DNA from 3 places in the Sphaerisporangium sp. NPDC049003 genome. Region 1 is predicted to be linked to each of the others. Evidence: riboswitches for the same ligand, from Rfam matches in the RefSeq annotation. Region 1 holds a riboswitch; each other region holds the start of a gene.

Region 1 (7,542 bases):
GTAGTCTCTCAACGCAAGAGCCCCTGTCGCACTTGCGCCAGGGGTTTCGTTTTTGTTGCGCGGGAGTTAACCATGCCGGCTGTCGTTCTTGTGGGCGCCCAGTGGGGCGATGAGGGCAAGGGTAAGGCCACCGACCTTCTGGGCGGCCAGGTCGACTATGTCGTCCGCTACCAGGGGGGCAACAACGCGGGCCACACCGTCGTCATCGGTGACCAGAAGTACGCGCTCCACCTGCTGCCGACCGGCGTGCTGTCGCCGGACGTCGTCCCCGTGATCGGCAACGGCGTCGTGATCGACCCCGGGGTGCTCCTCGCGGAGATCGACGGGCTGAAGGAACGCGGCATCTCGTGCGACCGGCTGCTGATCTCGGCGAGCGCGCACTTGATCATGCCCCACCACAAGGCGCTCGACAAGGTCACCGAGCGCTACCTCGGCAAGGCCCGCATCGGCACCACGGGACGCGGCATCGGCCCCGCGTACGGCGACAAGATCGCGCGCATGGGCGTGCGGGTGCAGGACCTGCTCGACCCGGGCATCCTCGGCAAGAAGATCGAGGTCGCGCTGAACGAGAAGAACCAGGTGCTGACCAAGGTCTACAACCGCAGGGGCATCGACCCGGCGAAGGTCCTTGAGGAGTACCTCGGGTACGCCGAGCGGCTCAAGCCGCACATCGCCGACACCTCCCTGATCCTCAACAAGGCGCTGGACGACCACAAGGTCGTGCTGCTGGAGGGCGGCCAGGGCAACCTGCTCGACATCGACCACGGCACCTACCCCTTCGTGACGTCCTCCTCGCCGACGTCGGGCGGCGCGTGCGTCGGCTCGGGCATCCCGCCGACCCGGCTCACCCGGGTGATCGGCATCCTGAAGGCGTACACCACGCGCGTCGGCTCGGGCCCGTTCCCGACCGAGCTCACCGACGAGATGGGCGACTGGCTGCGCACGACCGGCGGCGAGTACGGCGTGACGACCGGCCGCAACCGCCGCTGCGGGTGGTTCGACGCGATCATCGCCAGGTACGCCACCCGGATCAACGGCGTGACCGATTTCTTCCTCACCAAGCTCGACGTGCTGTCCGGCCTGGAGCGGATCCCGGTCTGCGTCGCGTACGAGGTCGACGGGGTGCGCCACGACGAGATCCCGATGACCCAGACCGACTTCCACCACGCCAAGCCGATCTACGAGGAGCTGCCCGGCTGGCAGGAGGACATCACCGAGGCGAAGTCCTTCGACGACCTGCCGAAGAACGCCCAGGACTACGTGAGGGCCCTGGAGGAGCTGAGCGGTGCGCCCATCTCCGCCATCGGCGTCGGCCCCGGCCGCACCCAGACCCTCTCCCTGCGTCCCCTGGTCTGAGGCGAGCGGGCCGTCCGGGCCGCGGACGGCCCGTCCCGTCGCTGCCGCAGGGGTCGGAGCGAGAGGCCGGCGAGGAGCGCGGCCCCCGCCTGGACGCGGTCGAGGCAGGTGAGCGATAGGGTGCGCCATTGTGCAGGTGGAGATACACGGCCACCGGGGGGCACGGGGCCTACGCCCGGAGAACACCCTCCCGGGCATGGCCTACACGCTTGAGCTCGGCGTCCACGCGATCGAGTTCGACGTCGCGCTGACCGCCGACGGGCAGCTCGTGCTCACCCATGATCTGACCGTGTCGGCCGTGACCAGCGCGGACACCGTGCCTGCGACGCCGGGGGACCCCGCGTTCCCCTACGTCGGCAAGCCCATCCGCTCCCTGTCGCTCGCCCAGTTGCGCACGCTCGACGTCGGGGTGCGCCATCCGAAGGGCGAGGCCGACCGCTTCGTCCGCACGCAGGTCCCGATCCCCGGCACGCGCATGCCCACGCTCGGCGCCGTGCTCGGGCTGGTGAGCGCGTACGGCGCCGACGGCGTGCGGCTGAACGTCGAGCTGAAGTCCGACCCGACCCGGCCCGACCTCTCGGCCGACCCCCGGCGGCTGACCGAGCTGGTCGTGGCGGAGCTCGACCGGCACGACCGGCTGGACGGCGCGGCGATCCTCAGCTTCGACTGGCGCGTCCTGCGCGTCGCCCGCGATCTCGTGGCCACGCGCTACGCCCTGGTCGAGAAGGCGACGCTCGATCCCGAATGGCTCGGCCTCCGCTACAAGGAGGACTTCGGTGGCGACATCGCCGCCGCGGCGGCCTCGATCGGGGCCACCACGCTGTCCCCCGACCGGGTGCTGGTCGGCGAGGAGCTGATGGCCCGGGCGGCGAAGGCGGGGCTTCCCGTCGCGGTGTGGACGGTCAACGACGTCGAGGAGGCGTCCCTGATGATCGACCTCGGAGTCGCGGGTATCGTCACCGACTACCCCGACCGGATGCGCGAGCTCTGGGCCCAGCGCGGCCTCCCCCTCCCCGAGCCCGCCGCCGCCCTCCGCCACGCGCCCGCCTGACACTTCTGCCCCTTTCCGGCGAGTCACAACATCAACTGGAGTGCTCGCGGGAGTATTGTGCGAAGAACTGAAGTGGCAGCATCGATCACCTGGTGTCAGGACGCCGCGTACGGGAGGTCACCAATGCACGGGGAGCCACAGATTTCGAGCTGGGCGGCCGAGCGGTTCGGGGAGCGCGCCGCGTCCGTCCGGGGGCAGCTCGCCGCGTCCCTCCTGGAGGCCGCGGGGAACGCCCAGGACGCCCAGAAGTCATCGAGAAGCGACAAACGGTACGCGTACGGCTCCACCCTGATGGCCCGCCGCTACGAGGCCCTGGTCGACGGCTTCAAGAACGACCCGGGGTTCCAGGTGGTCAGGCCGTACGGCTCGCCCCACCACCTGGTCGTGCTCAACGGCAACCTGCTCCTGCCCTTCCGCTACGCCGAGGACGACACCACGCCGATCACCGAGGCGCGGGTCAGCGACGGGCGGGTCTCCGCGCTCGTCCGCGAGCTTTTCACCCGCTTCGGCCCCACGACCACCTACCACCAGGAGGTGCTCGACCTCGCGCTCGCGAGCGACGACGAGGACGCCCAGCTCGACGAGCTGACCGCGGCGCGGCCCCTCCTCGCGCAGCTCCCCGCCGACACGCGCCTGATCCCGGTCGCCTACGCCGCGAACGCCCAGGCCAGCCTGTTGAAGCTCTACTGGGGCGAGGCCGAGCTGATCGACGACATGGGCCGGATCCACTGGCTCCACTGCGAGCAGATCCCCCTGCTCACCGCGCTGCCGTGGGTGTCGCAGGGCCTGCCGGTGGCCGAGCCCGACGTGGCCGAGCGCTTCGACCGCGGCGCCGAGCCCGACCTCACCCTCGTCCGCCGTCCCGCGGTCGAGCGCCGGAATGCGATGATCTTCCCCGTGAACAGCGAGCCCACCGACGACCAGCCGATCGCCGACGCCGATGAGCGACCGTAAGACCGACCGTGGGAGACCGACTCCGCAGGCGGTGGCCGACGGCTTCGACCAGGCGCGGCTGACCCAGGCGCGACGGCTGGCGGGCATGACCAAGAAGGACCTCGCCGAGCGGGTGGGGGTCACCCCGGCGGCCGTCGGGCAGTACGAGACGGGCATGACCCACCCCAGGCCCGACCTCATCCCGCGCCTGGCGGGCGCCCTCGGCGTCCCCCTGGCGTTCTTCCTGTCGGGCCGGCCGCACGCCAAGCTCGACGGGTCCATGGCCCACTTCCGCAGCCTGCGCTCCACCCGCGTCCACCAGCGGGCCAAGGCCGTCGCGTTCGTCGAGCAGGTCTGGGAGCTGACCCACGCGCTGGAGAAGCGCGTACGGCTGCCGCACGTCGACCTTCCGGGGTTCTCCGGCGGCGAGGTCCACTCGGGGGTGGAGCTGCCCCGCGACCCGGCCGCCGCCGCCCGCGAGCTGCGACGGCACTGGGGGCTCGGCACAGGGCCGATCTCGCATCTCGTCCGCCACATGGAGGCCCACGGCATCGTCGTGGTGCTCCCCCCGCCCGACGAGGACGCCACCACCGTCGACGCCTTCTCGACCTCGCAACTGCCCCGGCCGATCGTCGTGCTGACCGCCAACCGCTTCGACGACATCCACCGCTACCGCTTCACCGCCGCCCACGAGCTGGGCCATCTCGTCCTCCACGGCGACACCGCCGCCGGGGACGTCCAGCAGGAGCGCGAGGCCGACACGTTCGCGGCCGAGTTCCTCACCCCGCGCGACAGCATCCTGCCCGAGCTCCCCCGGCGCCTCGACCTGCGGCGGCTGGCCGAGCTCAAGCACGTGTGGGGCGTCTCGATCAGCTCACTGCTCTACCGCTGCCGCGAGGTCGGCCTGCTCTCCGATTCCTCGGCCAGCCGGGCGTACCAGCGGCTCGGCGCCCTCCGCGACCAGCCGGGCTTCGCCGGCGAGCCCATCACCGGCTACCCGGGAGAGCACCCGGTCCTCCTGCGGCAGGCCTTCGACCTGGCGTCGGCGGAGACCGACCTCACCATGGCGAGGCTCGCCACCCAGCTCGCCTGGCCGCTCCCCCGCGTAAGAGAGCTACTCGGCATCCGCGACCAACGCCCCAAATTGGTGATCGTCCCCTGATGGCGATCCCCCTGAACCGTCGCGGCAAGGGGGTGCGTTAGCCTCGACCACGACATCGCGGGAGTCCGGCGCACCGGGCTGAGAGTGCGGCCGGAGCGGCCGCAGACCGCTCGAACCTGACCGGGTCATGCCGGCGTAGGGAGTCTGTTCCGATGACGACGTTCGAGCCGGCCGTTTCGCATGCGCGCCCGTACAGCGAGGAGCTGTGGGAGGCCATCGAGCCGATCTACACCGCGATCCTGGACCATCCGTTCATCACCGGGCTGGTCGACGGCACCCTGCCGCGTGAGGCCTTCCGGCACTTCGTGGTGCAGGACTCCCACTACCTGCGGGAATACGCGCGGGCACTGGCCCTGTGCGCGGCCAAGGCGCCGACCGAGGACGACGTACGGGCCTTCGCGGGCGACGCGGTGGGAGCGATCGCGGCGGAGCAGGAGATGCACGCGGAGTTCATGGCCCAGCTCGGCGGTTCCCCGGCACAGGCCGCGGACCTACCGGTGGGCCCGACCACCCGGGCGTACACGAGCTACCTGCTGGCCACGGTGTACGGCGGGTCGTTCCTCGACGGCCTCGCGGCGGTGCTGCCGTGCTACTGGATCTACGCCCGCGTCGGCGAGGCGCTGCTGGCCAAGTCGTCTCCCGACCCTCTCTACCGGCGCTGGATCGCCACCTACGGCGACGAGGCCTTCCAGAGCGTCGTCCGCCGAGTGGTGGCCCTGACCGACCGGGCCGGGGAAGAGGCCACCCAGCGCCAGCGCCTGCGAGCCCGGGAACACTTCGTCACCACATCCCGCTACGAGTGGATGTTCTGGAACGCCGCCTGGCACCAGGAGTCCTGGCCCATCTGACAGGGACAGCGCGGGCGCCCTCCAGAAGGACGGGGCACCCTGGCAAGAAGCGCCCGGATCGGTCCGGAGGCGGCGCATCGGGTGGGCGTGGTAACCGTGCACGGGCCCGTTCTGGTAGGGGTGTGGTCAGTGGGCCGGGAGGTCGTCCAGTTCGGCGGTGAACAGCAGGGCGGGGTCGACTTCCACATCCGGGACAGCTACATCCTGAAGAGCCCTGCGGGAGCGCGGCGTCCTTCCGGTCGACTACCGCACCGGGGACGTCGCCGCGCGCGTCCGCGAGCTCGCCCCCGGCGGGGTGGACGCCGTCTTCGACCACGTCGGGGGCCGGGCGTCGTCGACTCCTGGCGCCTGCTCGCGCCCGGCGGCACGCTCGTCTCCTACGGCAGCGCCTCCACCCGGGACGACAAGGGGTCCAAGCAGTGGCCCGTGCTCAAGCTGCTCGGCCGGGTGTGGCTGTGGAACGTGCTGCCCAACGGCCGCCGCGCCTACTTCTTCAACGTCTGGGCCGGGCGGGCCCTGGCCAAGAACCGGTTCAGGTCCCGGCTGCGCGCCGACCTCACCAAGGTCTTCGCAGCACTCCAGCGCGGTGAGGTCACCGCCCAGATCGCCGCGCGGCTGCCGCTCACCCGCATCGCCGACGCTCTGCGGCTGGCCGAGTCCGGCACCGTCGCCGGAAAGATCGTGCTGACCCCGTAGCGCGCGTCCCTGCCACAGCCACCGGCCGAACGCGCTTGCCTCCCCCACCCGAAACACGAGGAACCGCCATGACCGCCACCCACACCACCACGGAGGACCGCCCGTCACACGTGGTGATCGGGCGGCCCACCGATGCCTTTCCAGGTTTCATTCCTTGGGAGGCAGGAGCCGGCGTGTCGCCTCCAGCTCCTTCTTCAGTGCCTTCACCTGCTGTTCCAGCTCCAGGATGCGGCGGATCGCGATCAGCGTCATGCCTTCCCCGGTCAGCTCCGCGACGTACTGGACACGGTTGATGTCGGCGCGCGAGTAGCGGCGCTGGCCGCCCGAGGAGCGCTGCGGGCGGACCACTTCGAACTCGTCGAGGCGGCGCAGAAAGGCCTGCTGGACGTCGAGCATGCCGGCGACCTGGCCCATGGAGTACAGCGGGGCGTGGTTGTCGTCGATGGGCAACCTGGACATGTGTGCCTCCATGGTGAACGGGCCGGCGCCCGTAGCGGCACCGGCCCATCGCTCGCGGTCACCTCACGGGCGGATCGCCCTGGTGTCGCCGCGCTGGATCTCGACCTTGCGTGGCTTGGCCTTCTCCAGCACGGGGATGCGGATCTGCAGCACCCCGTTGTGGTAGGCGGCGTCGACGCGGTCGATGTCGAGGTGCTCGGAGAGGTAGACGCGCCGGGTGAAGGTGCCCATGACGCGCTCGCGCACGAACAGCCGATCGTCCTCCGACAGCTCCTCATGGCGGCTGGCGGTGACCGTGAGCACGCCGCGGTCGACGGTGACCTCGATCGAGTCGGGGTCGATGCCGGGAAGATCGAAGCGCAGGACCACGTCGTCCTTCCTGCGGATGCCGTCGAGCGGCATGGCCCCCTGGGCGCTTCCCTCTCCCCAAGTGAGGGCGCCACGGGTGAGGCGATCAAACTGGCGCTCGACTTCCTGAACGAACGGGTCGATCGACGTCAACAGCATCTCCGGAACCTCCTCGCTTGTCGGTGTAGCAGAAATCTCTAACTACAGCTGTAGGTTACCTCTCTCTAGCGATGCATGCAACTCCTAATCGGGATTGGAGAGAAGCCGTGTCGCGTGCCCCTCCGGGGCGGGAGGGGCAGGCGGAGGTCAGCGGCAGGTGGCACCGTTGAGCTGGAAGGACGTCGGAGCCGGGTTGGCGCCCTGGTGCCGTTGAAGCCGATGGTGACTCCATCCCCGGGAGCGATCTCGCGGTTCCACGTGAAGGCCGTCCGGTCGGAGGCGGCGGCCCAGCGCAGCGCACGTAGTTGTTGAACACCTGCACCGCCTCGGGCGTGCCCGGGGCGGTCGGCAGCGTCAACGGCGGGCTGCCCGGCGCCGGTGCCTGCCGGAAGCGATGTGACTTTCAGGATTGCCGGCGGAGGGTCAGAGCCAGCTGTTGCGGCGGAAGCCTCGGTAGAGGAGGGAGCAGATGACGAGCATGACGCCGATCACGAGGGGATAGCCCCACATGGCGGACAGCTCGGGCATGT
Region 2 (7,542 bases), on a different contig from region 1:
GGGGACAACACCTTCGACAGCGCGCTGAGGGTCGCCCTCCACAAGAGCGGCAAGTACTCCGTGGAGCAGCCACTGCGCCTCGGCCTGCTGCTCGCCGCGCGCGGTCAGGAGCCGTGGCTCGACCGGCTGTGCGTGGAGTACGGCCAGAAGGTCGGCATCGCCTTCCAGCTCCGCGACGACGTCCTCGGCGTGTTCGGCGACCCGGCGGAGACCGGCAAACCGGCGGGCGACGACCTGCGCGAGGGCAAGCGCACCATGCTGATCGCCCGCACGCTCTCGGCCGCGTCCGACGGGCAGGCCGCCGACGTGCGGCGGCTGCTCGGAGACTCCGGCCTGGACGCGGCCGGCGTCGAGCGGCTTCGCGAGATCATCGAGGAGACCGGGGCGCTGACGGCGAGCGAGGAGACGATCAAGCGCTACCTGGACGACGCGCTGAGCTCGCTGGAGCGCGCGCCGATCACCGGCGAGGCCCGCGACGCCCTCGCCGAGCTGGCGGTGGCCGCCACCTCGCGCCGGAGCTGAGCCCACGACGGGCCGTACGGCACCGCAAGGCCGGGGTCAGCACCGCAAGGCCCAGGTCCGTAACGCAAGGCCCAGGTCCGTAACGCAAGGCCCAGGTCCGTAACGCAAGGCCCAGGTCAGCAGCGCGAAGCTCGGGTCGGTGCGGCGCGAGGGCGCCGTGAGCCGGGGTGTCAGCCCGCCGCGAGGCGGCGGGCGAACTCGGCGGCCGCCGCGCCCGGGTCGTCGGCCTCGGTGATGGCCCGTACGACCACGACGCGCGTCACGCCGTACGACATCACCTCGTCGAGCGTGGAGAGGTCGATGCCGCCGATGCCGAACCACGGCCGGTCGGTGTCCAGCGCCGCCGCGTGCTTCAGCAGGCCGGGCCCCGGCGCGAAACGCCCGGGCTTGGTCGGCGTCGGCCAGATCGGCCCGCAGCAGAAGTAGTCGACGCCTTCCTCGGCCGCCGCCGCGGACGCCTCCGCGTCGCTGTGGGTGGACCGCCCGATCAGGATGTCCGGCCCGAGCAGCTCGCGCGCCACGGCCACGGGAAGGTCGTCCTGCCCGAGGTGGAGCACGTCGGGACGCGCCGCGTAGGCGATGTCGGCCCTGTCGTTGACCGCGAGCAGGGTCCCGTGCCTGTCGCAGGCCGCGCGGAACACCTCAAGGAGCGCGAGCTCCTCGCGGGCCTCCAGGCCCTTCTCGCGCAACTGGACGATGTCCACACCGCCCGCGAGGACGGCGTCGAGGAACCGGTCTAGATCGCCCTGGCGGCGGCGCCCGTCGGTGCAGAGGTAGAGCCTGGCGTCAGAAACCGAGCGCCTGGGCACGCCTCTTCACCTCGGTGTGGCGGCCCGCGACGATCGCGTCGATCGGGGCCCCCGGCAGGGAGTCGTCGGCGGTGAACAGCCACCGCAGGGCCTCGACGTCGTCGTAGCCCGCGTCGGACAGGACCGTCAGCGTCCCTGGGAGGCCCTTCACCACGTCGTCTCCGGCGATGAAGGCCGCGGGGACCTCCGGCTCGGATCCGCCCCGCCGGACTCCGATGAGCCTTTTGTCCTTGAGAAGCTGCTTGGCACGCCCGGCACTCAGCCCGAGCCGCCTGCCCACTTCCGTGAGGGGGAGCCACTCTCCCACCAACTGGTCGGTTTCCCGGTCGATCTGCGCAACAGAAAGCGTCACGGAACCACAACTACCACGTCGTGCCTCTTCTCAAACACCCCACAGGGGGTCACAAGCAGTCACGCAAGGGTACCGAGGGGTCCATCGCGCGATCCACATCGAGCCTTTGCCCGCCCTCGACGATACGGCGGCCCTGCACCAGGTCACGGGGACGGTCGACGGTAAGAATAGCGGCCATCCGGTGGTCGTCGGTCAGCCAGCACGCCGCCCACTTGCGGTCGGTGGCGGGATCGCCGCGCAGCACCAGCCGGGCGCCGTCGTGGTGGCCGGCGTACTGCAGCATGCGGCCGAACTGCTCGGACCAGAAGTAGGGGACCGGGTCGTAGACGGCGGTCTCGCCCAGCAGCGTGGCCACGGCCGTCTCGGGCGCGTTCAGCGCGGTGTCCCAGTGCTCGACGCGCATGCGGCGGCCGAAGCGCCGTGACCACCAGTTCGCGCAGTCGCCGACCGCCACCACGCCCTCCATCGAGGTGCGCAGGTGCTCGTCGACCACGACGCCGTTGTCGATCTCCACGCCGGAGCCCGCGAGCCACCCGACGGTGGGCCGCACGCCGACGCCGGTCACCACCACGTCGGCGGGGATCCACGAGCCGTCCATCATGGTCAGGCCGCCCGGGTCGACCGAGCCGACCATCGTGCCGAGCCTGAGGTCGATGCCCGCCTCGGCGTACCAGGGCACGGTGCGCCCGCCCACCTCGGTGCCGAGGGCGACGGCCAGCGGTGACTGGGCGGCCTCGACGACGGTCACCTCGCATCCGGCGCGGCGCGCCGCCGTGGCGACCTCGGCGCCGATCCAGCCCGCGCCGACGACCACCACGCGGGCGCCGGGGACCAGCAGTTCCCGCAGGGCGAGCGCGTCGTCGATGGTGCGGAGCACGTGCTGGGCGCCCTCGCCGCGCAGCCTGATGGGCGAGGCGCCGGTGGCGATGATCAGGCCGTCGTACTCCAGCTCGCCTTCCGTGGTCTCCAGCGCGCCGTGGCGCAGGCCCTTGGCCGACACGCTGGTGCGCAGGTCGACGTCGAGGGCGCCGAGGTCGGAGTCGACGACCGTGGAATCCAGGTCGCCGAGCAGCACGGCCTTCGACAAGGGGGGACGATCGTAGGGGCGATGGTTCTCATCTCCGACCAGAGTGACGCGTCCTCGGTACCCGCGCGCCCGCAGCGCCTCGACACTCCGCACGCCGGCCAGTCCGGCTCCGACCACCACGACATGATTCACATCCTGACCCTAAGCGGCCAGCCGGGTAACTCGCCAACGGCGATTTGGTAACGAATTGGCTCACTATCGCGCACAGGCAGTAATGAGAACACTCAAGCAGGTGCGCAAGTCGTACGGAGGCAGGAATAGGCTGGTGTCGTCAGCACGCGCGGGAGTCCGGCGAGACCGGGCTGAGAGGAGGGCTCACGGCCCTCGACCGCCAGAAACCTGATCCGGATCATGCCGGCGAAGGGAGCGGGACCTTTGGTGGACACGCACGCGGACGTGGTCGTCGTGGGCGGGGGTGTGATCGGCCTGTCGGTCGCCTGGCGCGCCGCCCAGCGCGGGCACGCGGTGACCGTGGTGGACCCGGCGCCCGGCTCGGGCGCCTCACACGCGGCGGCGGGGATGCTCGCCCCGGTGAGCGAGGTCACCTACACCGAGGAGCCCCTGCTCCGGCTCGGCCTCGCGTCCCTGGCCCGCTGGCCCGGCTTCGCCGCCGAGCTGGCCGGCGAGTCCGGGATGGACGTCGACTACCGCACCGACGGCACCCTGGACGTCGCCTTCGGCGCCGACGACCTCGCGGCGCTCGGCGAACTGGCCGGCTTCATGGAGAAGCTCTCGCTCCCCGTGGAACGCCTGACGGGGCGCGAGTGCCGCCGCGCCGAGCCGATGCTCGCCCCCTCGGTCCGCGGCGGCGTCCTCGCTCCGGGGGACGCCTGGGTGGATCCGCGCCGGGTGACGGCCGCGCTGCTCGCCGCGCTCTCGCGCCGGGGGGTGGGCATGGTCGCCGACCGCGTCACTGGCTTCGCCGTCGAGGGCGACGCGGTGCGCGGGGTACGGCTGGCGGGCGGCGGGGCGATCGCCGCGGACCAGGTGGTGCTGGCCGCCGGAGCCTGGTCGGGATCCCTGGACGGCCTGCCTCCGGAGGTCCTCCCGCCGGTGCGCCCCGTCAAGGGCCAGATCATGCGGCTGCGCGGCGCTCCGGGGTTCCTCGGCCGCTGTGTGCGCGGGGTGGTCCACGGGTCCAGCGCGTACATGGTGCCGCGCGGCGACGGGGAGATCGTGCTCGGGGCCACCCAGGAGGAGATGGGGTTCGACACCCGCGTGACCGCCGGAGCCCTGTGGGAGCTGCTGCGCGACGCGCGCGAGCTCGTACCGGGCGTCACCGAGCTGGAGGTGACCGGCCTGTCCGCCGGCCTGCGCCCGGGGACCCCCGACAACCTCCCGGTCATCGGGCGGACCACGCTCCCGGGGCTCGTGCTGGCCACCGGCCACCACCGCGGCGGCGTCCTGCTCTGTCCCCTGACCGCCGACCTCGTCGCCGGGGAACTGGCTCCGGACGCCGGGGAGCCGGCCCCGGACGCCGGCCCCGGCCACGAAGGGGGGCTCCCTCCCGGCCACGATCCGGCCGGACGGCCCGGCCCGGCCTTCGCGGCGATCTGCTCGCCCCTGCGTTTCGGCGGGGCGCGGCACAAGGACATCACCGGCCCTCACCGATGGACGAAGGAGGAACGGGGCTCCTCCCCCGGCCGCCGGCCGGGGTCTCCCGCCCCGGAAGCGCGATGAGAGTGACCATCAACGGCTCCCCCCACGACCTGCCCCCCGGCACCACCGTCGCCCAGGCCGTCCAGACGCTGACCTCGGCCGTCGCCGGGGTCGCGGTCGCCCTGAACGACGAGGTCGTGCGGCGGGGCGCGTGGCAGTCGACCCCGCTCGGCGAGAACGACCGCGTCGAGGTGCTCACGGCGGTGCAGGGTGGCTGACCGGCGAGACACGAGCCCCGTCCTTGCGACCGGCGAGCGGCGTGAGGGCCCCGTCACCGTCGACGCGGACCCCATGGACGACGCGCTGGTCCTCGGCGGCGAGAAGTTCCGCTCGCGCCTGATCATGGGAACGGGCGGCGCCCCGTCCCTTGAGGTGCTGGACCAGGCGCTGGCCGCGTCCGGCACCGAGATCACCACGGTGGCGATGCGGCGCCTGGACCCGGCTTCGCGGGGGTCGGTGCTCGACGTCCTGCGCGACCGGGGCGTGAGGGTGCTGCCCAACACCGCCGGCTGCTTCACGGCCGGCGAGGCGGTGCTGACCGCGCGCCTGGCCCGCGAGGCGCTCGGCACCGACTGGGTGAAGCTGGAGGTGATCAGCGACGAGCGCACCCTGCTGCCGGACCCGATCGAGACCTTCGACGCCGCCGAGAGGCTGGTGGCCGACGGATTCGTGGTGCTGCCCTACATCGGGGACGACCCGGCGCTCGCGCGGCGGCTGGAGCAGGCGGGGTGCGCGGCCGTGATGCCCCTCGGCGCGCCGATCGGCTCGGGGCTCGGGATCCGCAACCCGCACAACATCGAGCTCATCGTGGAGGCGGCGGGCGTCCCTGTCATCCTGGACGCCGGCATCGGCACGGCGAGCGACGCGGCCCTGGCGATGGAGCTCGGATGCGACGCGGTCCTGCTCGCCAGCGCGGTGACGCGGGCCCGCAGGCCCGGCCTGATGGCGGGGGCTATGCGCGACGCCGTCACGGCGGGTCGTAGGGCGCGCCTGGCGGGCCGGATACCCCGGCGCCGGTACGCTGAGGCGTCCTCGCCGGCCGTCGAACCGGTCGGCGGAGAGCCATCAACGCCTTCCTGACGGGAAAACATGTCGGCATCGGTTTGGGATGTGCTTGCCCTCCCCCTGGCAAACCGCCCGTAAACTCACTCCCGTGGACACGACGGTTGCGGACCCCCTTGTAGGGCGGCTGCTGGACGGGCGCTATCGCGTTGAGTCCCGGATCGCCCGGGGTGGGATGGCCGCCGTCTACCTGGCCCTGGACATCCGGCTCGACCGCACGGTGGCTCTGAAGGTGATGCACCGATCGCTGGCCGAGGACCCCGACTTCGTACGGCGGTTCATCGGCGAGGCCAAGTCGGTGGCCAGCCTGTCGCACCCCAACGTGGTGCACGTCTTCGACCAGGGCACCGACGGCGATCACGTCTACCTCTCGATGGAGTACGTCCCGGGGCGCACCCTGCGCGACGTGCTGCGCGAGAGGAAGCGCCTGCCGGCCCGCGAGGCCCTGGAGATCATGATCCCGGTGCTCGCCGCGCTCGGCGCGGCCCACCAGGCGGGCATGGTGCACCGTGACGTGAAGCCCGAGAACGTCCTGCTGACCGACGACGGCCGGGTCAAGGTCGTCGACTTCGGCCTGGCCAGGGCGATCGAGGCGGGCAACCAGACCCGCACCGGCGTCATGATCGGCACGATCGCCTACATGTCGCCCGAGCAGGTCACCGCCGGGGTCGCCGACGCGCGCAGCGACGTCTACGCCGCCGGGGTGATGCTGTTCGAGCTGCTGACCGGGCGCCAGCCCTACCAGGGCGACAACCCCATGTCGGTGGCCTACCGGCACGTGCACGACCGGGTGCCCGCGCCGTCCTCGCTGGCGGGCGACGTGCCGCCCCTGCTCGACACGCTGGTCCTCTCGGCGACCGACCGCGACCAGAACCGGCGGCCGGCCGACGCCACCGCGCTGCTCGTCGCGGCCGTGGACGCCCACCGCATGCTGCCGCGCGACATGGGGCCGCAGCGCCCGCCCACCGGCGCGGCGGCCCCCGGGCCGGTGGCCGCGCACCAGATGGGCGCCGCGCCCGCCAACCCGACCCTGATCCACTCGCAGACCGAGATGCTCACCGCCCCGGCGGTACGGCCGGCGGCCGAAGGCCCGAAGCGCCGCGGTTTCCGGCCCCACTGGTTCATCGTCGTGCTGGTGGTCCTGATGGCCGCTGCGATCGGTGGCACCGGCTGGTGGTTCTCCGAGGGCCGCTACACCAAGGTCCCCGACCTGTCCGGCCTGAACATCACGATCGCCAAATCGGAGGCCGAGAAGCAGGGCTTCGAGGTCAAGATCGGCACCCCCGAGCACGACAAGGAGGTGGCCGAGGACAAGGTCCTGCGCACCGAACCCGAGCCGGGCAAGGAGGTGCTCGCCCAGTCCAGGATCACGCTGATCCCCTCGGCCGGGCCCGTCAAGATCGCGGTGCCGAACGTCGTCAACCTGCCGGAGGCCGACGCGCGGGCCAAGATCTCCGAGGCGAGCCTCACCGCCGGCACCGTCAGCCGGGTACCGAGCGACACCGTGCAGCGCGGCCTGGTGCTGCGCACGAACCCCCAGGTCGGCACCAAGGTCAGGGAGGGCAGCCGGGTGCAGCTCGTGCTGAGCGCCGGGCAGCTCATGCCCGACGTCAGCGAGATGCAGTGCGACCAGGCCGAGGCGTTCCTGCGGGGGAAGGGGTACAACCCCACGATCGTCCAGCAGACCGACAACGCCCAGCCTGGCACGATCATCGCCCAGAACCCCGCCGCGCGTGCCGAGGTCACCGCCGGGCAGAACGTGCAGCTCACCTGCTCCAAGGGGCCCGACACCGGCTTCCACTGGCCCTGGGAGAACCCCGACAACGTCCAGCCGGGCCAGGCCCTCGTGGCCATCCCCGACGTCCGGTTCAAGAACGTCGGGGACGCCACCCGCGAGCTTCGCACCGCCGGCTTCCAGGTACGGGTGCGCAAGATCGCGGGCGCGGGCTCGGTGGTCGCGGAGAACCCCCTGGGACAGGCCCCGGCGGGCACCCGCATCACGATCTGGCACTGACCCGGCGGGAGCCTGCCCGGTCTTACAGGTCGCGGGG
Region 3 (7,542 bases), on a different contig from region 1:
CACCGAGCTGCTCCAGGACACGCTGGAGTACGACTCCGCACGCCAGGAGATCATCCCTGCCGTGCTGGAGGAGCGGCAGCTCGGCGACAGGCTCGCGCAGCTGACGCGGGACCACCTGGAGGAGCTCGACCCCGAGGACCTCACCCAGACGCTGATCGCCGGGCTCGCCCGCGAGGAGCTGAAGACCGGCCGTGGCCTGGTGTACGGCCTGATGGACCGGCACGACTTCGTCGTCGACCCCCTGCCGAACCTGCTGTTCACCAGGGACTCCAGCGTGTGGATCGGCGACCGGGTGGCCGTGACCAGCCTCGCCATGCCGGCCCGTACGCGAGAGAGTCTCCTGACCCGACTGATCTACACCTACCACCCGAGGTTCGCCGGGGTGGACCACCTGTACGAACCCTGGCTCGAACACGTCGAGGGCGGTGACGTGCTGCTGATGGCTCCGGGGGTCATCGCGGTGGGCACCGGTGAGCGTACGACGCCGGCGGGGGTGGAGCGCCTCTGCCGGCGCGTCTTCGCGGCCGGGCTGGCGCACACCGTGCTGGCGGTGCCGATCGCCCAGCAGCGGGCCACCATGCACCTCGACACGATCTGCACGATGGTCGACGTGGACACCGTGGTCATGTATCCGCCGGTGGCCTACTCACTCCAGGCCTACACCGTGACCTCGATGGAGAACGGCGAGCTGCGCGTGTTCGAGCCCCGCCCTTTCCTGGAGGCGGCGGCCCAGGCCATGGGCATCGAGCGGGTCAAGGTCATCGACACCGGGCTCGACCCCGTCACCGCCGAACGCGAGCAGTGGGACGACGGAAACAACACGCTCGCGCTCGCCCCGCGGGTCGCGGTGGCCTACGAGCGCAACGTGGAGACGAACGCGCGCCTGGAGGCCTCGGGGGTGAAGGTCATCCGTATTGCGGGCAGCGAACTAGGAAGCGGCCGGGGCGGCCCGCGCTGTATGTCCTGCCCTATCAGCAGGGAACGTCTAACCACACTCGCGTAGGGCGCCCATTTCGGGTGTTCTGACTTGCGAATTAAGGACAGCGACCGGGGCATGGAGGACCGCCCACACCGTGGTCACGTCACCGTCATGGCGTACGCCCCAGCGCACGGCGAGGAACTCGACGATTCCGAGCCCCCGCCCGCCGAGCGAGGAGAGGGTCGGCCGTCCCGCGCGGGGCTCCGTGGCCGCTCCTCCGTCGCTCACCGTGACCTCGAGATGTTCGTCCGCCCAGTCCCAGGTGGCCATGATCTGGCCCGATGGCAGCGGGTGGGCATGACGCAACGCATTGCTCAGCAGTTCGCTCACCACAAGAACGGCGTCTTCCACCGCGGCGGCGAACACTCCCCATGCCTCAAGATCGGCGCTGAGACGCTGGCGTGCGACGGCGACGCTGGTCGGCGCATACGGCAACAGCACGACGCCCTCACTTCCCCGTTCTCCTGCATTTCCCCCTGAGGAAAACACATCCCAGTACGACCGAAATGCCCCGTTCGATGGTTCTGGAAACCGTGCGGCGATCATTGCTTGTGCAGATTCGACACTAGATGAGTCCAGCCGTGACCTGCCCGTTACCGGTTCGGTGTGTCGGATCCGATATAGGCCGGTGCGGTGCCCAGGATGAATCTCATTCGGGTGCCCCCGCCGAGCCGCGAATGGGCGGTCACCTCGCCGCCCTGGGCGCGCGCGAGGCTGCGTGCGATGTAAAGCCCGAGCCCCACGCCGCCGAACCTGCGGCGGTCGCCGCTGTCGGCCTGGACGAACCGTTCGAAGACGCGCTCGTGGTCGTCGGGCGCGATGCCCACGCCCTCGTCGTCCACCACGAGGACGACGCGATCGCCCTCGGCCCACGCGAGCACGCGGATCAGCCCGCCGTCCGGCGAGTACTTGAAGGCGTTCTCCAGGAGCTGGGCGAGCAGGATGTCGGTGGCCAGCGCGTCGCCGTCGACCAGGGGAAGGTCGCGGGGGATGTCCACCTCCACGCGATGCCGGTCGGACAGGACGGGCATCCCCAGCGTGGCCGCGCGCACCCGTTCGCCCAGGTCGAAGCTCTCCACCCGGACCTTCAGCTCCTCGGCCCCGGCCCGCGCGCCGAGCAGCAGGTGGTCCATGAGCTGCCCCAGCGCCCGGGCCCGCTCCGCGATGGTCCGCACGGCGGAGCGGCGCTCGACGTCCGACAGCTTGTCCCAGCGCGCGTCGAGCGTGCTGGCGAACCCCTGGACCACGGTGATGGGCGTGCGCAGTTCGTGGCTGGTGGTGGCGAGGAACAGGTCCTTGGCCTCCTCCAGCTCCTTGGCGCGCGTGACGTCACGGAAGTCGACCACGATCTCGGCGGTGTCGTTGATCTCCGCGCTGACCACGTCCAGCCAGCGACCGCACGGAAGCTGGGTGGTGAGCTTCTCCCCCGGCGCGGGCAGCGGGAACGGCGGCCGGTCGCCGATCACGTCGTCGGCCCGCACCCCGGTCAGCTCCTCGGCCGCCGGGTTCCACTGGCGGACGTACCCCATGCCGTCGAGCACCGCGATGCCGTCCGCGCTGGCGTCGACGACCGCCCGCTCGTGAGCCCGCTGCCGCACGGCCTCCTGGTACGCCATCGCGTTGGCGAGCGCGATGCCGGCGTGCCCGGCCAGCAGCTCAAGCAGCTCAAGCTCGACGTGGCCGGCCTTGCGCTCGGCGAACAGCGCGTACAGCGCCCCGTACGGCCGGCCGCCGACCGCCGCGACGCCGAGCGCGATGGTGTGCAGGCCGGGCAGCTGCGACCAGATCAGATCGTCGAGCACGGCCTGGTCGCCGGTCTCCAGCAGGACGGTCTTCCCGGTCCGCAGCAGCTTGCCCACCAGGCTCGTCCGCAGGTCGGCGGTCGCGCCCCGGAGCCTGTCGGGCAGCCCGTGCGCGCTGACCAGCCGCAGGCGGTCGTCCTCGATCAGAACGAACCCGCCCGCGTCGGCCCCGGTCAACTCGGTGAGGCTTCCCGCGATGCGGTCGAGGACGGATGACAGCTCCAGCTCGGCGTTGATGTCGCCCACCACGTCGGTGAGCCGCCGGACGAGCCTCGCCCTGCGGGCGCCCCGGTCGCGGGCCGCCGAGTCGTTCTCCAGGGAGTGGTAGACGCTCACGTAGCCGAGCAGCGCGCCGGCCTCCGAGCGCAGCGCGCTCAGGTCCACGCCCACGTCGACGAGCGAGCCGTCGCTGCGCAGGCGCTTGGTGCGCAACGAGACGGGCCCTCCCGTGCGGACCCGTTCCAGCACGGCGTTGTGCTCCACCACCAGCTCGTCGGGGACGAGCGGTGCCCTGCGCCCGGTCATGTCGCCCGCGGTCCAGCCGAACAGGCGCTCGGCGGCGGGGTTCCACAACAGGACGGAAAGGTCACGATCGAGGGCTACGACGGCATTCGGGGAACTCGCGAGGACAGCACGGGCAATGCCGTCATCGGCGTTCTCTACCCTGTCGTCACTCATGACCCCCATCGTGCCCGTTTTTGCCCCCGCGTCTTGGCACTTTTGATGTACGAATAGTCGCATTCGTCGGGACTGTACCCTCTCGGGGTCTTCTACGGCGCGCGGCGCGTGGCCGTCGCGGCCGGTGGGACCCTCCGCTCCTATACGCTGCCTGGTAGCGGGACCGGGAGGGGTGCGGCCATGTCGACAGGGGATCTCGAAGCCCTCGTGCGGGTGACCGCTCCCGGCTATGTGGGCGAGACCCCACCCGACGTCGCTTTCGGGATGACCGACACCCCCGTCGGGCGGCTGGCGCTCGCCGTCACCGTGCGCGGCGTGGTCGCGTGCAGCTACGAGAACGAGCACGTCGTCTTCGCGCGCATCACCCGCGAGATCGGCTCGTTCATCGGGCCCGACCCGCGGCGCCTCGATCCGATACGCCGTGAGCTCGACGCGTACTTCTCCGGCAGGCTCAGGGCCTTCACCCTTCCCGTCGACCTCCGGCTGGCCACGCCGTTCGCGCGTACCGTGCTCCAGATGACGATGGCCGTGCCCTACGGAAGCGTCACGACATTTCCCGAAATCGCCGAGCGCATCGGGCGGCCCCAGGCGCTACGCGCGATAGGCAACGCGCTGACCGCCAACCCGGTCTGCGTCATCGTCCCGTGTCACCGGGCGATCGAGTCGCAGGGGCATCCCGGAGGCTACGCCGGAGGCCTCGCCGCCAAGCAGTTCCTCCTCCGCCTCGAAGACCCCGCCCGCTGAACGCCTGCCCGAGCAGCGTCGCCAGCGCGGCGACGACGAACGCGGCGAGCGCGGCGTTCATCCAGACCTGCCGCTCGAAGCCGATCGCGCCTCGGAGCGCCGTCCAGACCGAGTCCCACCACGCCACCGTCGGCGTCGCCGTGACCAGCCAGTACGCCACGAAACCGAGCACCCACGGCACGACCATCCCCCACCGCGAGGGCGCCCCCGCCGAGGTGTCCCACCTGGCGGCCCCGCCGAGCAGGAAGTAGTCGACCACGAGGACGGCGAACATCGGGACGAAGACCGCGCCGATGACGCCGAGGAACGCCCCGTAGGATTTCACGTCGGCGAAGAGCGCGATGACGGTGGTGAGCACGCCGACGACGATCGAGAAGACGCGCCGGTCCACCCTAGGCAGGAGGTTCTGCAGGGACATCGCCGTGGAGTAGACGTTGGCGAACGACTGGTCGGCCTCGCGCAGCACCAGGATTCCGAAGAACAGCCCCCCGAGGGGCACCGCGACGAAGGCGTCCCACACCCGGTCGGGGTCGTTCCCGACCAGGGCCAGCGCGAGGACGCCGATGACCAGGCACGCGACCTGGGCGATCGTGTAGCCGCTGACCACCCCCGCGAAGGCCGCCCGCCCGGACCGCGAGTGCCGCGCGTAGTCGGCCGCCACCGGCACCCAGGAGACCGAGAGCGCGATCACGTAGTCGACGGCCGGGGCGAAGGCGTTCCAGTTCCCGCCTCCGAGGGTGGGTGCCTCGCGCAGCAGCGCCACCGCGAGCCACACCATCGCGACGACCACCCCCGCCGTCACGAACCGCCGGAGCAGGCGGATCGCCCCCAGCGGCCTGATCGTCAGGGCGATGGTCAGCAGCCCCGCCGCCACCACCCACACCCAGTACGGCACCGCGTCACCGAAGATCGCACGCGCCCCGGTGGCGATCACCCACAGCTCGAAGGCCCCCCAGCCGAGCATCTGCACGACGTTCAGGACCGTCGGGACGTACGAAAGCCTGGCCCCGAACAAGCCCCGCAGCAGCACCATCGCCGGCGCGCCTGTGCGCGCGCCCGGCACCGCCGCGAGGCCGACCATCACGGTGCCGATCAGGCTTCCGGCCACGGCCGCGAGGACGGCCGCGCCGAGGCTCAGCGGGACGTCGCCCAGCGGGTTGATCAGGTAGAGGGCCCCCGAGAAGCCGAGGAGGCTCACTCCGAGGTTGGCCCAGAAGGCGCCCTGGTCGAGCAGGCCCAGCGTCTTCGGGGGGGCCTCGTCGAGTGTCAGGGGGACCTCGCCGACGGCGGACGTCATCGCACGCTCCCTACGCCGGCATTACCCGGACAGGTTCATGCGGTCGGCGGCGCGCCCAGTGTCACTGGGAACCGCCCTCTCAGCCCGGTTGCGCCCGAGCTCCCGCGGTATGGATTTTGACCGAATTATTACACTCCGCCGCTAGGCGACGAAGGGCTGCCCCCCGTTTTCGGCCACCATCGGACGGCCGGCCGCGGCCCACGACTGCATGCCGCCACCGACGTTGATCGCCTCTCGGCCCACGTGGTTGAGCCACGCCGCGGCCCTCGCGGACCTGCCTCCGACCCGGCAGACGACGTAGACCGGCACGCCGGCCGGGACCTCGTCGACCCTCTGCTGCAGCGCGCCGAGCGGGATGTGGACGGCCGCCGGAGCGTGCCCCGCCAGCCACTCGTCGGGCTCGCGCACGTCGAGCAGGAAGACATCGTCGGGTACGGCCTTGGCCTCGATCTCAGGGACGTTCATGCCGTTCATTGTCCCCGCTCTGCGAGCTTTCCGTCCGCTAACGGAGGGTTGTCATTACTGACCGAGCGTTGATTTCTCCCCGAGAAGGCCCCGGTGGGCTATTTGAGAAGGCGGGACAGCCTGCGGTCGGCTAGCGGCTTCCCGCCGGTCTGGCACGTCGGGCAGTACTGCAGGGAGGAGTCGGCGAACGACACCTCCCTGATCGTGTCCCCGCACACCTCGCACTGCTGCCCGGCACGCCCGTGGACCCGCAGACCCGACTTCTTCTCGGTCTTGAGATCCTTCGCGGCGATGCCGCGAGAGCGCTCGACGGCCGCCCGCAGCGTGCTGACGATCGACTCGTGCAGGCCCGCCACCGCGTCGTCGGTCAGCGACCCCGCGATCTTGAACGGGGACATCTTGGCCACGTGCAGCACCTCGTCGGAGTAGGCGTTGCCGATGCCGGCGATCACCTTCTGGTCGCGCAGGAGCCCCTTGATGCGGGTGCGGCTGCCGCCGAGGATGCCCTTGAGCACGTCCACGGTGAACTCGGGCGCGAGCGGATCGGGGCCGAGGCTCGCGATGCCGGGAACCTCGCCGGGGTCGCGGACGACGTAGACCGCGAGCCGCTTCTGGGTGCCCGCCTCGGTGAGCTCGAATCCGGGCTGCCTGCCGTCGTCGCCGGGCGCGAACCGCACGCGGGCCGCGAGGGGGCCCTTGCCGGGACGTACGGGCTTGGCCCCGGAGAAGTCGTCGCGCCAGCGGAGCCAGCCGCCACGGGCGAGGTGGGTGATGAAATGGAGCCCGTCGCAGTCGAGGTCGAGGAACTTGCCGTGACGGGCGACACTCGTCACCGTCAGCCCTGCCAGCGAGGTCACCGGCGGGTCCACGGTCTTCAGCGCCTGGAAGGCCACCACGTCGACGGCGGCGACCGGGCGGCCGACGGCCCGTTCGCGCAGGAACTCGGCGAGCGACTCCACCTCGGGAAGCTCGGGCATGCCATCACACTAACCGCTCGCGAGGACCCGCGACGCGCGCCTGAGCTGTACCCACAGCGCGCGTCGCGCCTGCTCCTCGCCCCGGCGCGCGCCTGCTCCTCGGCTCGGCGCGCGTCCGCCCCCTCGGCTCGGCGCGCGTGTCGCGCCTACTTGGTGAGGACGTCCTCCGGCACCGGCTTGTCCTCGGCCAGGGCCTTGAAGAGCCGCAGAGCGCGCTCGGTGTCCCACTTCACGACGGAGGCGCCGTTGATCGTGGGCAGCGAGCCCACGGGCACGGCGGTGGCGATCGGATCGCCGCTCATCGCGAGCCCCAGCGACAGCATGTCGAAGGCTCCCGTGCCCGGGTCGACCGCCACCGAGTCGGTCGCGCTCATCGCCAGCGGGATCGAGCGGAACGGGTTGACCAGGACGCCCGGGCTCGCGGCCTTCTTCACCACGGCGCCGAAGAACTGGCGCTGGCGCTGGGTGCGGTCGAAGTCGGGCAGCGCGCCGGTCGCGCGGGTGCGGACGTACCCAAGGGCGGTGCCGCCGTCCATGTCCTGGCAGCCCTTCTTGAGGTTGATGCCGGCCTTGTGGTCCTTGATGTTCTGCTTGACGCAG

What was found. Region 1 has a riboswitch for thiamine pyrophosphate ahead of tenA (thiaminase II). Riboswitches for the same ligand answer to the same signal wherever they lie in the genome.
Region 2: another riboswitch for thiamine pyrophosphate. It lies ahead of thiO (glycine oxidase ThiO); the one in region 1 lies ahead of tenA (thiaminase II).
Region 3: another riboswitch for thiamine pyrophosphate. It lies ahead of ACGFIV_RS12350 (cytosine permease); the one in region 1 lies ahead of tenA (thiaminase II).

The regions. Positions count from the first base shown of each region.
Region 1 is NZ_JBICTU010000001.1:266,630-274,171, forward strand. It holds gene ACGFIV_RS01410 (adenylosuccinate synthase) at 73-1,356, shown strand; gene ACGFIV_RS01415 (glycerophosphodiester phosphodiesterase family protein) at 1,493-2,407, shown strand; gene ACGFIV_RS01420 (hypothetical protein) at 2,531-3,361, shown strand; gene ACGFIV_RS01425 (XRE family transcriptional regulator) at 3,348-4,502, shown strand; TPP riboswitch at 4,550-4,662, shown strand; gene tenA (thiaminase II) at 4,655-5,350, shown strand; gene ACGFIV_RS01435 (zinc-binding dehydrogenase) at 5,480-6,046, shown strand; gene ACGFIV_RS01440 (MerR family transcriptional regulator) at 6,194-6,505, opposite strand; gene ACGFIV_RS01445 (Hsp20/alpha crystallin family protein) at 6,569-7,012, opposite strand; gene corA (magnesium/cobalt transporter CorA) at 7,436-7,542, opposite strand, start outside.
Region 2 is NZ_JBICTU010000010.1:106,427-113,968, forward strand. It holds gene ACGFIV_RS13405 (polyprenyl synthetase family protein) at 1-522, shown strand, start outside; gene thiE (thiamine phosphate synthase) at 693-1,331, opposite strand; gene ACGFIV_RS13415 (Rv2175c family DNA-binding protein) at 1,309-1,683, opposite strand; gene ACGFIV_RS13420 (FAD-dependent oxidoreductase) at 1,733-2,902, opposite strand; TPP riboswitch at 3,041-3,153, shown strand; gene thiO (glycine oxidase ThiO) at 3,149-4,450, shown strand; gene thiS (sulfur carrier protein ThiS) at 4,447-4,647, shown strand; gene ACGFIV_RS13435 (thiazole synthase) at 4,721-5,509, shown strand; gene pknB (Stk1 family PASTA domain-containing Ser/Thr kinase) at 5,583-7,505, shown strand; gene alc (allantoicase) at 7,528-7,542, opposite strand, start outside.
Region 3 is NZ_JBICTU010000009.1:128,453-135,994, reverse strand. It holds gene ACGFIV_RS12370 (arginine deiminase) at 1-1,003, shown strand, start outside; gene ACGFIV_RS12365 (ATP-binding protein) at 986-1,420, opposite strand; gene ACGFIV_RS12360 (PAS domain S-box protein) at 1,573-3,459, opposite strand; gene ACGFIV_RS12355 (methylated-DNA--[protein]-cysteine S-methyltransferase) at 3,640-4,203, shown strand; gene ACGFIV_RS12350 (cytosine permease) at 4,094-5,500, opposite strand; TPP riboswitch at 5,491-5,617, opposite strand; gene ACGFIV_RS12345 (rhodanese-like domain-containing protein) at 5,642-5,974, opposite strand; gene ACGFIV_RS12340 (DNA-formamidopyrimidine glycosylase family protein) at 6,064-6,942, opposite strand; gene ACGFIV_RS12335 (LCP family protein) at 7,089-7,542, opposite strand, start outside.